DNA from 2 places in the Pseudomonas sp. PVC-5-1 genome. Region 2 is predicted to be linked to the other one. Evidence: riboswitches for the same ligand, from Rfam matches in the RefSeq annotation. Region 2 holds a riboswitch; the other holds the start of a gene.
What was found. Region 2 has a riboswitch for cobalamin ahead of AC2T3R_RS09595 (ABC transporter substrate-binding protein). Riboswitches for the same ligand answer to the same signal wherever they lie in the genome.

Region 1: another riboswitch for cobalamin. It lies ahead of AC2T3R_RS14065 (CbtB domain-containing protein); the one in region 2 lies ahead of AC2T3R_RS09595 (ABC transporter substrate-binding protein).

Annotation. Positions count from the first base shown of each region.
Region 1 is NZ_CM172024.1:3,086,720-3,092,295, forward strand. Features, by position in the region: gene AC2T3R_RS14040 (pirin family protein) at 1-810, opposite strand, end outside; gene AC2T3R_RS14045 (nucleotidyltransferase family protein) at 907-1,881, opposite strand; gene AC2T3R_RS14050 (alpha/beta fold hydrolase) at 1,946-2,830, opposite strand; gene AC2T3R_RS14055 (LysE family translocator) at 2,852-3,472, opposite strand; gene AC2T3R_RS14060 (GNAT family N-acetyltransferase) at 3,606-4,085, shown strand; cobalamin riboswitch at 4,169-4,391, shown strand; gene AC2T3R_RS14065 (CbtB domain-containing protein) at 4,485-4,673, shown strand; gene AC2T3R_RS14070 (CbtA family protein) at 4,683-5,369, shown strand; gene AC2T3R_RS14075 (cobalamin biosynthesis protein) at 5,369-5,576, shown strand, end outside.
Region 2 is NZ_CM172024.1:2,107,432-2,113,007, reverse strand. Features, by position in the region: gene AC2T3R_RS09605 (TonB-dependent receptor) at 1-298, shown strand, start outside; gene AC2T3R_RS09600 (acetyltransferase domain-containing protein) at 502-1,668, shown strand; cobalamin riboswitch at 1,697-1,894, shown strand; gene AC2T3R_RS09595 (ABC transporter substrate-binding protein) at 2,006-3,016, shown strand; gene AC2T3R_RS09590 (FecCD family ABC transporter permease) at 3,016-4,032, shown strand; gene AC2T3R_RS09585 (ABC transporter ATP-binding protein) at 4,029-4,817, shown strand; gene AC2T3R_RS09580 (OprD family porin) at 4,834-5,576, shown strand, end outside.

The DNA.
Region 1 (5,576 bases), 980 kb from region 2:
TTCCGCCTGGCTGTTCATCACGAACGGGCCATAGCCCACGATCGGCTCATCGATCGGTTCACCGCTTAGCAGCAGCAAGCTGGCACCTTCCAGCGCTTCGATAGCGACATCCTCGCCGCCCCGGTCAAACAGCACCAGGCTGGATGGGCCGGCTTCTCGCTCGCCGTTGATCCGCACGTTGCCGCGCAACACCACCAGCGCCGCATTGCGCCCAGCGGCGACCGGCAGTTGCAAGGCTGCACCGGCATTCAGGCGCAGGTCCCAGACATCCATGGCAGTGAAGGTCCGCGCCGGCCCCGAATGCCCACGATAGTCACCGGCAATCACCCGCAGGCTGCCGCCCTCGCCGTCCAGCCTCACCACCGGGATGTCCTTGGCCAGCAGCGTCTGGTAGCCGGCCGCTGCGCGCTTGTCCCGCGCCGGCAGGTTGACCCACAGCTGTACCATCTCCAGCGTACCGCCAGAACGGGCGAAACCTGGGGAATGGAACTCTTCGTGGATGATGCCATTGGCAGCAGTCATCCACTGCACGTCGCCAGGGCCGATCGAGCCGCCAGCGCCGGTGGAGTCACGGTGTTCCAGTTCGCCCTGGTAGACGATGGTCACGGTCTCGAAGCCGCGGTGCGGGTGCTGGCCAACGCCGCGCCGCGCACTGGTCGGGGTGAAGTCATGAGGGCCGGCATAGTCCAGCAGCAGGAACGGGCTGATCTTGCTGGCCAGGTTGTCGTAGGTGAACAGGCTGCGCACCGGGAAACCATCACCTACCCAGTGGGCGTGGGGGCTGCGGTGAATACCCAGAATCGTTTTCATGAGAAGGCTCCTCTCTTGGTTGAGATAACCTTACCAGTGAGACCAATCAGGCAATAGCCGGCTAAAATGGCATGCATCGTCTCATTAAAAGGACAATCAAAAAAAGACGGCGTGAAGTATCGGATGCCCCGCGTACTGCGACCTCAACCAATGCTCCAGCTTCAACGAAAAGGCTTGTCCCCGCCCCCTGAGTTCCCGATAGACCGGATCCGCCATGGCCTGGCCGGGGGTCAGACTATCCAGATGGCGGCGATTTTCCACCGAGGATATCAACTCGAGGAAAACTGCGTAGTCTTCGAACAGAGAAGCGCTGTAGGGGTTGGAGTCACCGAGCAATGCCAGGCGTTGCAGAGGGGTGAGGGCCAGCAATTGTTGAAGGCGCATGATCTTCGACGGCGCAGCGAGGCCGTGGACTTCGGCAATCGCCACGATACCGCCTGCAAAAAGCAGTTTTCGCGAAAATTGCAGTTTGATGTTGCGTACTCCCCACGCCTTGCCTTCGGCCCTCTTTTCCTCGAAATTCGCCATGAGGGTGCGGTAGTAGCGGATCAGGTCGTTAAGCAGGAACCTGGCAAGCCCGCTTCCATGATCATCAGGAATATAACGGCGCAGCAGGTCATTCTGCCACCAGGCAAAGGCCTCATGCCCGAAGAGGGCGCGGCCCTCGAGCAACATCAGCATTCGCCTGGTCAGCGCCGTATTGTCTTCGCATTTCCAACCTATGTGTTCGCTAACGTCTGAGTACAGCGCCAACGCCCCTCGGCCGAATTTCGCCTCGTCGCTTTCTCCCGGATGGCTGATGGGCCGGACAAGGTCGCTGACCTGGCGCAATATGTCGTCCAGACGATCCGCCGGCAAACTGGTGTCATGCACGATGAAGAAGTCGATGTCCGAAACAGGCGAAACCTCGCATCGGCCATAGGAGCCCACGCTGACCACAGCCAGAGGTGAACGCCCCGCCAGCGGTGCAAGCGTGCTGTACAGGGCCTGCCTGAGTGACTCGATTGACTTGCAGGAGTAGTCGTAGCGTTTTTGCAGATACGATGGCTGTAGCAGGGTCTTGCTGGTCATGTTCGTACGCTCGGGCAAAGCCCAAGATTACTCACGCCTTTGCGCCCGATGCTGTCTGGAAAAACTATCCCGCCGGTCCCTGCAGCAGGAAGGCCTGCACTTGTTCGGCGCACGCCTCAGGATGCTCCTGCATGAAGCAGTGCCCACCTGCAACCTGCCTGCCGCTGACCTGAGGGTTGAGCGCCACCAGGCGATTCACCGAATGCGGTACGAAGGGGTAGGTGTGCTCGCCGTACAGCACCCGCGTGGGCGTACGGATTGCCGCCAGGCTCGCCCACATGCGCTTGGGGAACGAACTGAATATTTCCACTTCGCGGCTGGGCCGGCACTTGAGCACCACCGCTTCGCCACAGTCGCCAATGGCATGCTCCACGTAGGCCCGCAGCGCCGCATCGGTCCACCCCTTGAAGATACCCCGCCCATGCAGCGAAGCCAGGGCTGCCTCGCGGTCGGGCCAGTGGCTGCGACGGCTGGCAGCCTTGCGCGCCAGGGCATGGCGCTGGTGCAAGCCGACCAGGGCTGCCATCCCCATCACACCCAGCATGCGCCGGCTGAACAGTACCGGGTCGAGCAGCACGGCACGCGTGAACAGTTGCGGTTCACTGGCCAGGATCAGGCCGGTGAGCACGCCACCGAAGCTGTGCCCGACGGCAAAGCGCGGTACGTCACCATACTCGCCTCGCCCGGCTGCAAAAGCCTCCACCGCCAACGCAGCGGTCCGGTTCCAGCCACGGAACACCCCGCCATGGTCGCTGTCACCATGGCCCTGTACATCGCTGAGCCACAGGTCGAAATGTTCGCCCAGGCGCATCAGCAATGGCTGGTAGGCCAGGCAGCAGAAGCCGTTGCCGTGCAGAAAATGCAGTAACGGCTTGCCACTGGCCGGGGTTCGCCAGCCCCGCAGGGTGAAGCCTTCGGCGCATTCGTGAGACCAGGGGATCAACTGCATCGGCTTACTGTACTCGCGGGGTCAGGAAAACGCTGATTCTACAAACAGCAGCGGGTACAGTGAAATCACCAGCAACAAGGCCATCAGGACATTGAACAGCATCAGCCAGCGCGGGTTCTGCAACAAGTTGCGCAGGGCGCTGCCGAACATCACCCACACCCCGACGCTCGGCAGGTTGACCAGGGCGAACAAGGCGGCAATGACAATGACGTTGGTCACATAGCCCTGCGCCGGCGTGTAGGTGGTGATTGCCCCGACTGCCATCACCCAGGCCTTGGGGTTGACCCACTGGAATGCCGCCGCTCCCCAGAAGCCCAGCGGTTTGCGGGCACTGGACGAAGCTGTGCCGACCGGCCCGGAGGTGGCGATCTTCCAGGCCAGGTACAGCAGGTAGGCGGCACCGGTGTAACGCAATACCGTATACAGCGCCGGCCAGGCTTTGAACACCTCGCCCAGGCCCAGGCCGACAGCCAGCACCATCACCATGAAACCGACACTGATGCCCAGGGCGTGCGGGATCGAGCGACGCACACCGAAATTCACCCCGGAGGCAAGCAGCATGGTGTTGTTGGGGCCAGGAGTGATGGAAGACACGAAGGCGAACAGCACGAAGGCGGTCAGCAGGTCGGCAGAGGCAAGCATGGCAGGCAATCCACTTTTTTTATGGGTGCTGTCACACTAACGGAGTCGCCCTCTTCTGCGACCGATACAGTTTCACTAAATTGTGTAGATACACATCGCTGTACCGCTACCATCAGATCAAGGAAGCCGTCCCATGAGCCTCACCATCCGTCCTGCCGTTCGCGCCGACGCCGAGCAGATACTTGCCTTCATCACCGAGCTGGCAGAGTACGAACGCGCCCGCCACGAGGTGATCGCGAGCGTTGCCGATATCGAGCACAGCCTTTTTGGCGAGGGCAGCACCGTGCATAGCCTGATGTGCGAGCGCGATGGCCGGGCAATCGGCTTTGCCGTGTATTTCTACAGCTACTCGACCTGGCTCGGCCGCAACGGCATCTACCTGGAAGACCTGTACATAACGCCCGAGCAGCGCGGCGACGGTGCCGGGCGGCAATTGCTGCGGCATATCGCCCGCGAGGCGGTGGCGAAGAATTGCGGACGGCTGGAATGGAGCGTACTGGACTGGAACGAGCCGGCTATCGGCTTCTATCAGAAGCTGGGGGCCGAAGCGCAGGATGAGTGGGTGCGCTACCGACTGGACGGGGACAAGCTGGCGGCGTTTGCCCGAGGCTGACCGGGCGCGCGTTCCCTCCCACAGGGTAGCCGGAGCGCCCGCAAACGATTCTGGCAATTGACGCCAGCCCCGCCCCATGGTCTCCTTATGCCTCGCGTTCAGGTGCCCCCGATGGGGGTGAAACGGGAAACCGGTGCGTCACAGGCCCTCCAGCAGGGCCGGACAAGGCCGGTGCTGCCCCCGCAACGGTAAGCGAGCGAAGCGTCTGTACCACTGTGCCTGATCCCCGGCATGGGAAGGTGACGCTTTCCAGGAGCCTGGCTCCTCCTCGCAAGCCCGGAGACCGGCCTGGCGTTCATGAACACCCCGCGGTGGGCGGGCGCTGTTGCATTCCCCTGGGCTGCCACGCTCGGGGCTGCCGCGCTTGCCCGTTGCCCACAAAAAGCAGAGGAACGCGTCATGCCCGTCACCAGCGCCAAGCAACACAGCATTACCACCCCCGTCACCCTCAGCCAGCGTGTCGTCATCGCCATCGGCGCCAGCCTGCTGGGCCTGTGCCTGGTGTACTTCGCCGGCTTTTCGCATATCGAGGCCGTGCACAACGCCGCCCACGACACCCGCCACAGCGCCGCATTCCCCTGCCACTGAGTACGCCCGATGATCACACGCATTGCCCGCACCGCGGGCTTCAGCGGGTTGCTGGCGGCCTTGCTGCTGACCCTGCTGCAGAGCTTTTGGGTCGCCCCGCTGATTCTCGAGGCAGAAACCTACGAATCCTCGGCCCCCGTCGCCGAGCACGAGCATGCTGGCGAAGTGGCAGCGCATGAACACAGCGCCGAAGCCTGGGCACCTGAAGACGGCTGGCAGCGAGTGCTGTCCACCACCGGCGGCAACCTGGTGGTCGCGGTCGGCTTCGCCCTGATTCTCACCGCCCTGTACAGCCTGCGTGAACCCAAGCGAGCCGGCACCGGCGCACTCTGGGGCCTGGCCGGCTTCGCCGTGTTCTGCCTAGCCCCGACCCTGGGCCTGCCGCCGGAACTGCCAGGTACTGCCGCAGCCGACCTGGGGCAACGCCAGGCTTGGTGGATCGGCACCGCCAGTGCCACCGCGCTGGGCCTGGCCCTGCTGGTGTTCGCTCGCCACTGGTTGCTGAAGGCGCTGGGCGCTGTGCTGCTGGTCATTCCCCATGTGATCGGTGCGCCGCAACCCGAGGTGCACGAGAGCCTGGCCCCCGCCGCCTTGGAAACCCAGTTCAAAGTGGCCTCCTGGCTGACCAACGCCGCATTCTGGCTGGCCCTGGGCCTGCTCAGCGCCTGGCTGTTCCGGCGCTCCAGCCAGGCCTGATGCCTGCCTTCTACGCCGGCTTCGGCTGTCGTCGGGGTTGCCCGGCGGATACGCTGGAAATCTTGCTGCGCCAGGCCCTGGCCACCCAGGGCCTGGCGTTGGCCGACCTGCAAGGCATCGCCAGCATCAGCCTGAAGGCCGACGAGCCCGGCTTGCAGCAACTGGCCGAACGCCTCGGCCTGCCTTTGGTGTTGTACGATACCGCGC
Region 2 (5,576 bases):
TGTCCCGCGCCGTACCGCCAACCTGTGGCTGAGCAAAGGCTTCGGCCAGCGGCTGAAGGCCGGCATTGGCGCGCGTTATGTGGACGAGCGCTACGCCAATACCGCCAACACCCAGAGCGCCCCCGGCTACACCGTGGTGGATGCCGACATCGGCTGGCAGGTGTTGCCGGATGTGCGGCTGGGGTTGCAGTTGAACAACCTGTTCGACCGTGAGTATGTGCAGTCGGCGTTCAGTGGCCAGCAGTGGCTGATGGGGATGCCACGGTCGTACTTTGCGACGGTGGATTACAGCTTCTGACCTGCACTGCCTGCACCGGCCTCTTCGCGGGCTTGCCCGCTCCCACAGGTACTGCACAGATTTCAGAATGGGTGAACTTCCTGTGGGAGCGGGCAAGCCCGCGAAAGGGCCGGTACAGGCCCCACAAAAACAGTTACCAACTCACCACCATTTAGTTATAAGATAACGTTTCAGTTGACATCCATTCCTATCAGCGACCTCCCATGACAAGCGCCAGTGCCACCCCCACCCTGCTCACCCAGCGCCTGCAGAGCATCGACGCCCTGCGCGGCCTGGTAATCCTGTTCATGCTCCTGGACCACGTCCGCGAAACCTTCTTCCTGCACCGCCAGGTCAGTGACCCGATGGCCATTGATACCACCGAGCCCACGCTGTTCTTCAGCCGCACCCTGGCCCACCTGTGCGCGCCGGTGTTCGTCTTGCTGACCGGCCTGTCGGCCTGGCTGTACGGCGAGAAACACCAGGGCCGCGGCGATGTCTCGGCGTTCCTGTTCAAGCGCGGGCTGTTCCTGGTGGTGCTGGAGTTCACCCTGGTCAACTTCGCCTGGACCTTCCAGCTGCCGCCCAGCGTCATCTACCTGCAAGTGATCTGGGCCATCGGCGTGAGCATGATCGCCCTGTCGCTGCTGGTGTGGTTGCCACGTGCCGCCCTGATCGCCGTGGGCGCAATCATCATCGCCGGCCACAACCTGCTCGATGGCCTGCACTTCGGCGTCGAATCCGCCCTGCATGTGCCATGGGCGATCCTGCATGACCGGGGTTGGCTGGAGCTCTCCGAAAACCTGCGCCTGCGCACCTCCTACCCGGTGCTGCCGTGGATCGGGGTCATCGCCCTGGGCTACGGCCTGGGCCCTTGGTTCGCCCGTGGCAGCGAGGCCGGCCAGCGTCAGCATCGCCTGCTGCTGGCCGGGCTGATCGCGCTGCTGGGCTTTGTCGTGCTGCGCCTGGTCAACGGCTACGGCGAGGCGCCGTGGAGCGTTTACCCGGCCGTCACGCAAACCCTGATGAGCTTCTTCAACATCACCAAGTACCCGCCATCGCTGCTGTTCCTGGCCCTGACCCTGGGCTGTGGCCTGCTGTTGCTGCGCGCCTTCGAACGCGCCGGCCAGGCCCGCTGGATCAGTGCCCTGGCAGTGTTCGGCGCGGCACCGATGTTCTTCTACCTGCTGCACCTGTATGTACTGAAGCTGCTGTACCTGGCCAGCGTGGCGCTGTTCGGCCGCAACCATGGCGACTACTTCGGCTTCGATGGCATCGCCGCGGTGTGGCTGGGGGCAGTGCTGCTGGCAGTTTCGCTGTACCTGCCGGTGCGCTGGTTCGCCCGCCTGAAGGCGCGGCGGCGCGACATCACCTGGCTGAAGTACTTCTGAAAAGCGTTTTCACCCGGCGGCACGATGGTCTACCATGCCGGCCGCCGGTTTCCACCACGGAATCAATAGGGAATCCCAGGCCCGCCAATTCGGGCCAAACGGAACTGCCCCCGCAACTGTAGGTGCCGAGCCTGCTCCATCAATGCCACTGGGCCACGAACCCGGGAAGGCCGGAGCCAGGCCATGACGCACCAGTCAGGAGACCTGCCGGCCCACATTCACCAACCGGCGGGGTGTCCGGGATTGGCCATCATTGTTGCCCCTGCCGCCAGCTGGGGCTCGGCGATGCCTGTCCGTGCGTTCCTCACCCGAACTGTCCGATAGGAGATCGCCCAGCATGCTGCCCCGTTTTGCCACCCTGCTCGCCGGCCTCGGCCTTACCGGCCTGGCCCAGGCTGCTGCCACCCACTACCCGCTTACGGTCGACAACTGCGGCAAGCCGCAAACCTTCGCCCAGGCACCGCAACGCGCGGTCACCATTGGCCAGGCCAGTACCGAGATGCTCTACGCGCTGGGGCTGGGCGACAAACTGGCGGCCACCTCGCTGTGGTTCAACAATGTGCTGCCCGAGTATCAGGTGCAGAACGCCAAGGTGCCGCGCCTGGCCGACAACGAGCCCAGCTTCGAGGCGGTAGTGGGCAAGCGCCCGCAACTGGTGACGGTGCAGTTCGAATGGATGGTCGGTGCCCAGGGGGCGGTCGCCACCCGCGAACAGTTCGATGAACTGGGCATCCCCACCTACCTGCTGCCATCGGACTGCGAAGGCAAGGACAACCTGGTGGGTGCCGACGGTACTCGCCTGCAGGCGTTTCAGGTCGACACCCTCTACAAGAGCGTCAGCCAGCTGGCGGCAATCTTCGACGTGCAGGACCGTGGCACGGCCCTGAATGCCGAGCTCAGAGGCCGCCTGGACAGTGCCAAGGCGCAACTGGCCGACAAGGACCTGTCCGCCACCTCGGCGCTGTTCTGGTTCTCCAGCGCCGATCTGCACATCGACCCCTATGTGGCGGGCCGCCAGGGGGTCGCCGATTTCATGCTGCGCACCCTTGGCGTGCGCAACGTGGTCGAGTCCAGCGAAGAATGGCCGACCGTAGGCTGGGAAACCCTGGCCAAGGCCAACCCCACCTGGCTGATCATTGCCCGCATGGACCGCCGCCGCTACCCCGCCGACGACTACCAGAAGAAGCTGGCATTCCTGCGTAGCGACCCGGTGACGCGCAACATGGACGCGGTGAAGCACGACCGCATCATAATCCTCGACGCCGACGCCATGCAGGCCGGCATTCGCTTGTTCAGCGGCCTGCAGACGCTGGCCGCCGCCTTCGCCAGCGGCAAAGCAGCCCCGTGATGATGCGCCTGCTACCCTGCATCGCCGTTGCCCTGGCCGCCCTGTTGGCGGCCCTGCTGGCCGGCACCGCCATCGGCGAAACCAACCTGTCGCCCGGCGTGGTCGGCCAGGTACTGGCCAACCACCTGTGGCAGGCCGGCTACCCGGCCGACCCGATCGACGCCGGCATCGTCTGGAACTACCGCCTGCCCCGCACCCTGGTTGCCGCGGCCTGCGGCGCCGGCCTGGCCACCTGCGGCGTGATCCTCCAGGCACTGTTGCGCAACCCGTTGGCCGAGCCTTACCTGCTGGGGCTGTCTGCCGGCGCCTCGACCGGTGCGGTGCTGGTGGGCCTGCTGGGCTTCGGCAGCCTGGCGCTGAGCATGTCCGGCGGTGCGTTCATCGGTGCCCTGGCAGCGTTCGCTTTGGTACTGTTGCTGGCCCGGGCAGCCGGCCCCAGCAGCAACAATGCCCAGGTGATCCTTGCCGGGATCGCCGGCTCGCAACTGTTCAACGCCCTTACCGCCTTCCTCATCACCATGTCGGCCACCGCCGAGCAGGCGCGCGGCATCCTGTTCTGGCTGCTGGGCAACCTCAGTGGCGTACGTTGGCCTTCGGTGTGGCTGGCCGTGCCAGTTGTACTGTTCGGGCTGTTGGTGTGCCTGTGGCATCGCCGTGCCTTGGATGCCTTCACCTTCGGTGCCGACTCGGCGGCGTCGCTGGGCATCCCGGTGCGGCGTACCCAGTTGCTGCTGATCAGCTGCGCGGCGCTGGTGACCGCGGTGATGGTGTCCATCGTCGGCGCCATCGGTTTTGTCGGGCTGGTGATCCCCCATGCCCTGCGCCTGCTGCTCGGCCCCGGGCACAGCCGCCTGCTGCCCGCCAGCGCACTGGGCGGGGCACTGTTCCTGATTGCCGCCGACATCCTGTCGCGCATCTTGATCCCTGGCCAGGTGATCCCCGTGGGCGTAGTCACGGCGCTGCTCGGCGCACCGGTCTTCGCGCTGATCCTGGTCAGCCGCCGGGGGCGCCCATGACGGTCATGACGGCGCTACAGCTGGCCCCCTTGAGTTGCCAGAACCTGGGGCTGCAACTGGCCGGCAATACCGTGCTCAGCGATATCGAACTGAGCGTTGTCGCCGGTGAAACCCTGGGCGTCGTCGGCCCCAACGGTTCCGGCAAGTCCTCGCTGCTGAAGGTGCTGGCCGGGCTGCGCAAGCCAGGCAACGGCAGCGTGCAGTTGCTGGGCGAACCGCTGGCACAGTTGCCCCGCCGCCGTGTCGCCCAGGCCTTGGCGCTGGTCGAACAGCAGGCTGACACCCTCGATGCGATCAGCGTGTTCGATGCCGTTGCCCTGGGCCGCACCCCCTGGCTGTCGGTGCTGGCGCCGTTCTCCCGGGAAGACCGTGCGATCGTCGAGCAGGCCTTGGCCGACCTCGACGCTTTGCACCTGCGCGCACGCCTTTGGGGGTCGCTGTCCGGGGGCGAGCGCCAGCGGGTGCACATCGCCCGAGCCCTGGCACAGCGGCCGCAGGTGCTGCTGCTGGACGAGCCGACCAACCACCTGGATATCCAGCACCAGCTGAGCCTGTTGCAACAGGTCCAGGCCCTGCCGGTAACCACCCTGGTGGCCCTGCACGACCTCAATCAGGCGCTCACCTGCGACCGCGTCGCGGTGCTCGACAAGGGCCGCCTGGTCGCCCTCGGCAAACCGCTCGAGGTGCTCACCCCCGAGCGCCTGCTGAACACTTTCGGCGTGCACGCCCACTACCTCATCGACCCCTTCGACGGCGCGCACATCCTGCGTTTGCGCGCCCCCTGAACAGGAAGTTCTGCCCATGCCGCGCCCTGTCGCCCTGCTGCTCGCCAGCGCCCTGCTCGCGCCCCCTGCGCTGGCCGACTCCGCCCAGTCGCAAAGCAACGGTTTTGTCGAGGATGGCCGCTGGAGCCTGCTCAACCGCAGCGTATTCGACCAGCGCGACTACAAGCATGGCGGGCGCAACAGTGCCGGGCGTAACGCCTACAAGCCGCGCGATGAACGTAGCGGCAAGGCCGAGGAATGGGCCTATGGCCTGATGGGCACCTTCCGGTCCGGTTTCACCCAGGGCCTGATCGGTGTCGGGGTCGACGCCCACGCCTACCTGGGCGTGCAACTCGACAGCGGCGGCGGGCGCGTGGGCAAGGCACGCTTGCTCGGGGTGGATAACGAGGGGCACCCGAAGAACGAATACAGCCGTGCCGGCGCGGCATTGAAACTGCGCATGTCCAATACCGTGCTGTCCTACGGCGAGCAACGGGTCAAGACCCCGGTGTTCAGTTCATCCGATAGCCGCCTGCTACCCGAGACAGCGACCGGGTTCTTCCTTGACAGCACCGAGTTCGACCACCTCAGGCTGGTGGCCGGGCACTTCAACGAAAACGCCGACCGCAATGCTTCCAGCCACGACCAAGGCTTCGTGGTGAACTACTCCAATGGCCGCCAAGGCAACAGCTTCGACCTGGCCGGCGTGGTGTGGAACCCCGGCGCCGCCTTCAGCGGCAGCCTGTACACCTCACGTTACCAGGACAGCTGGAACCAGCA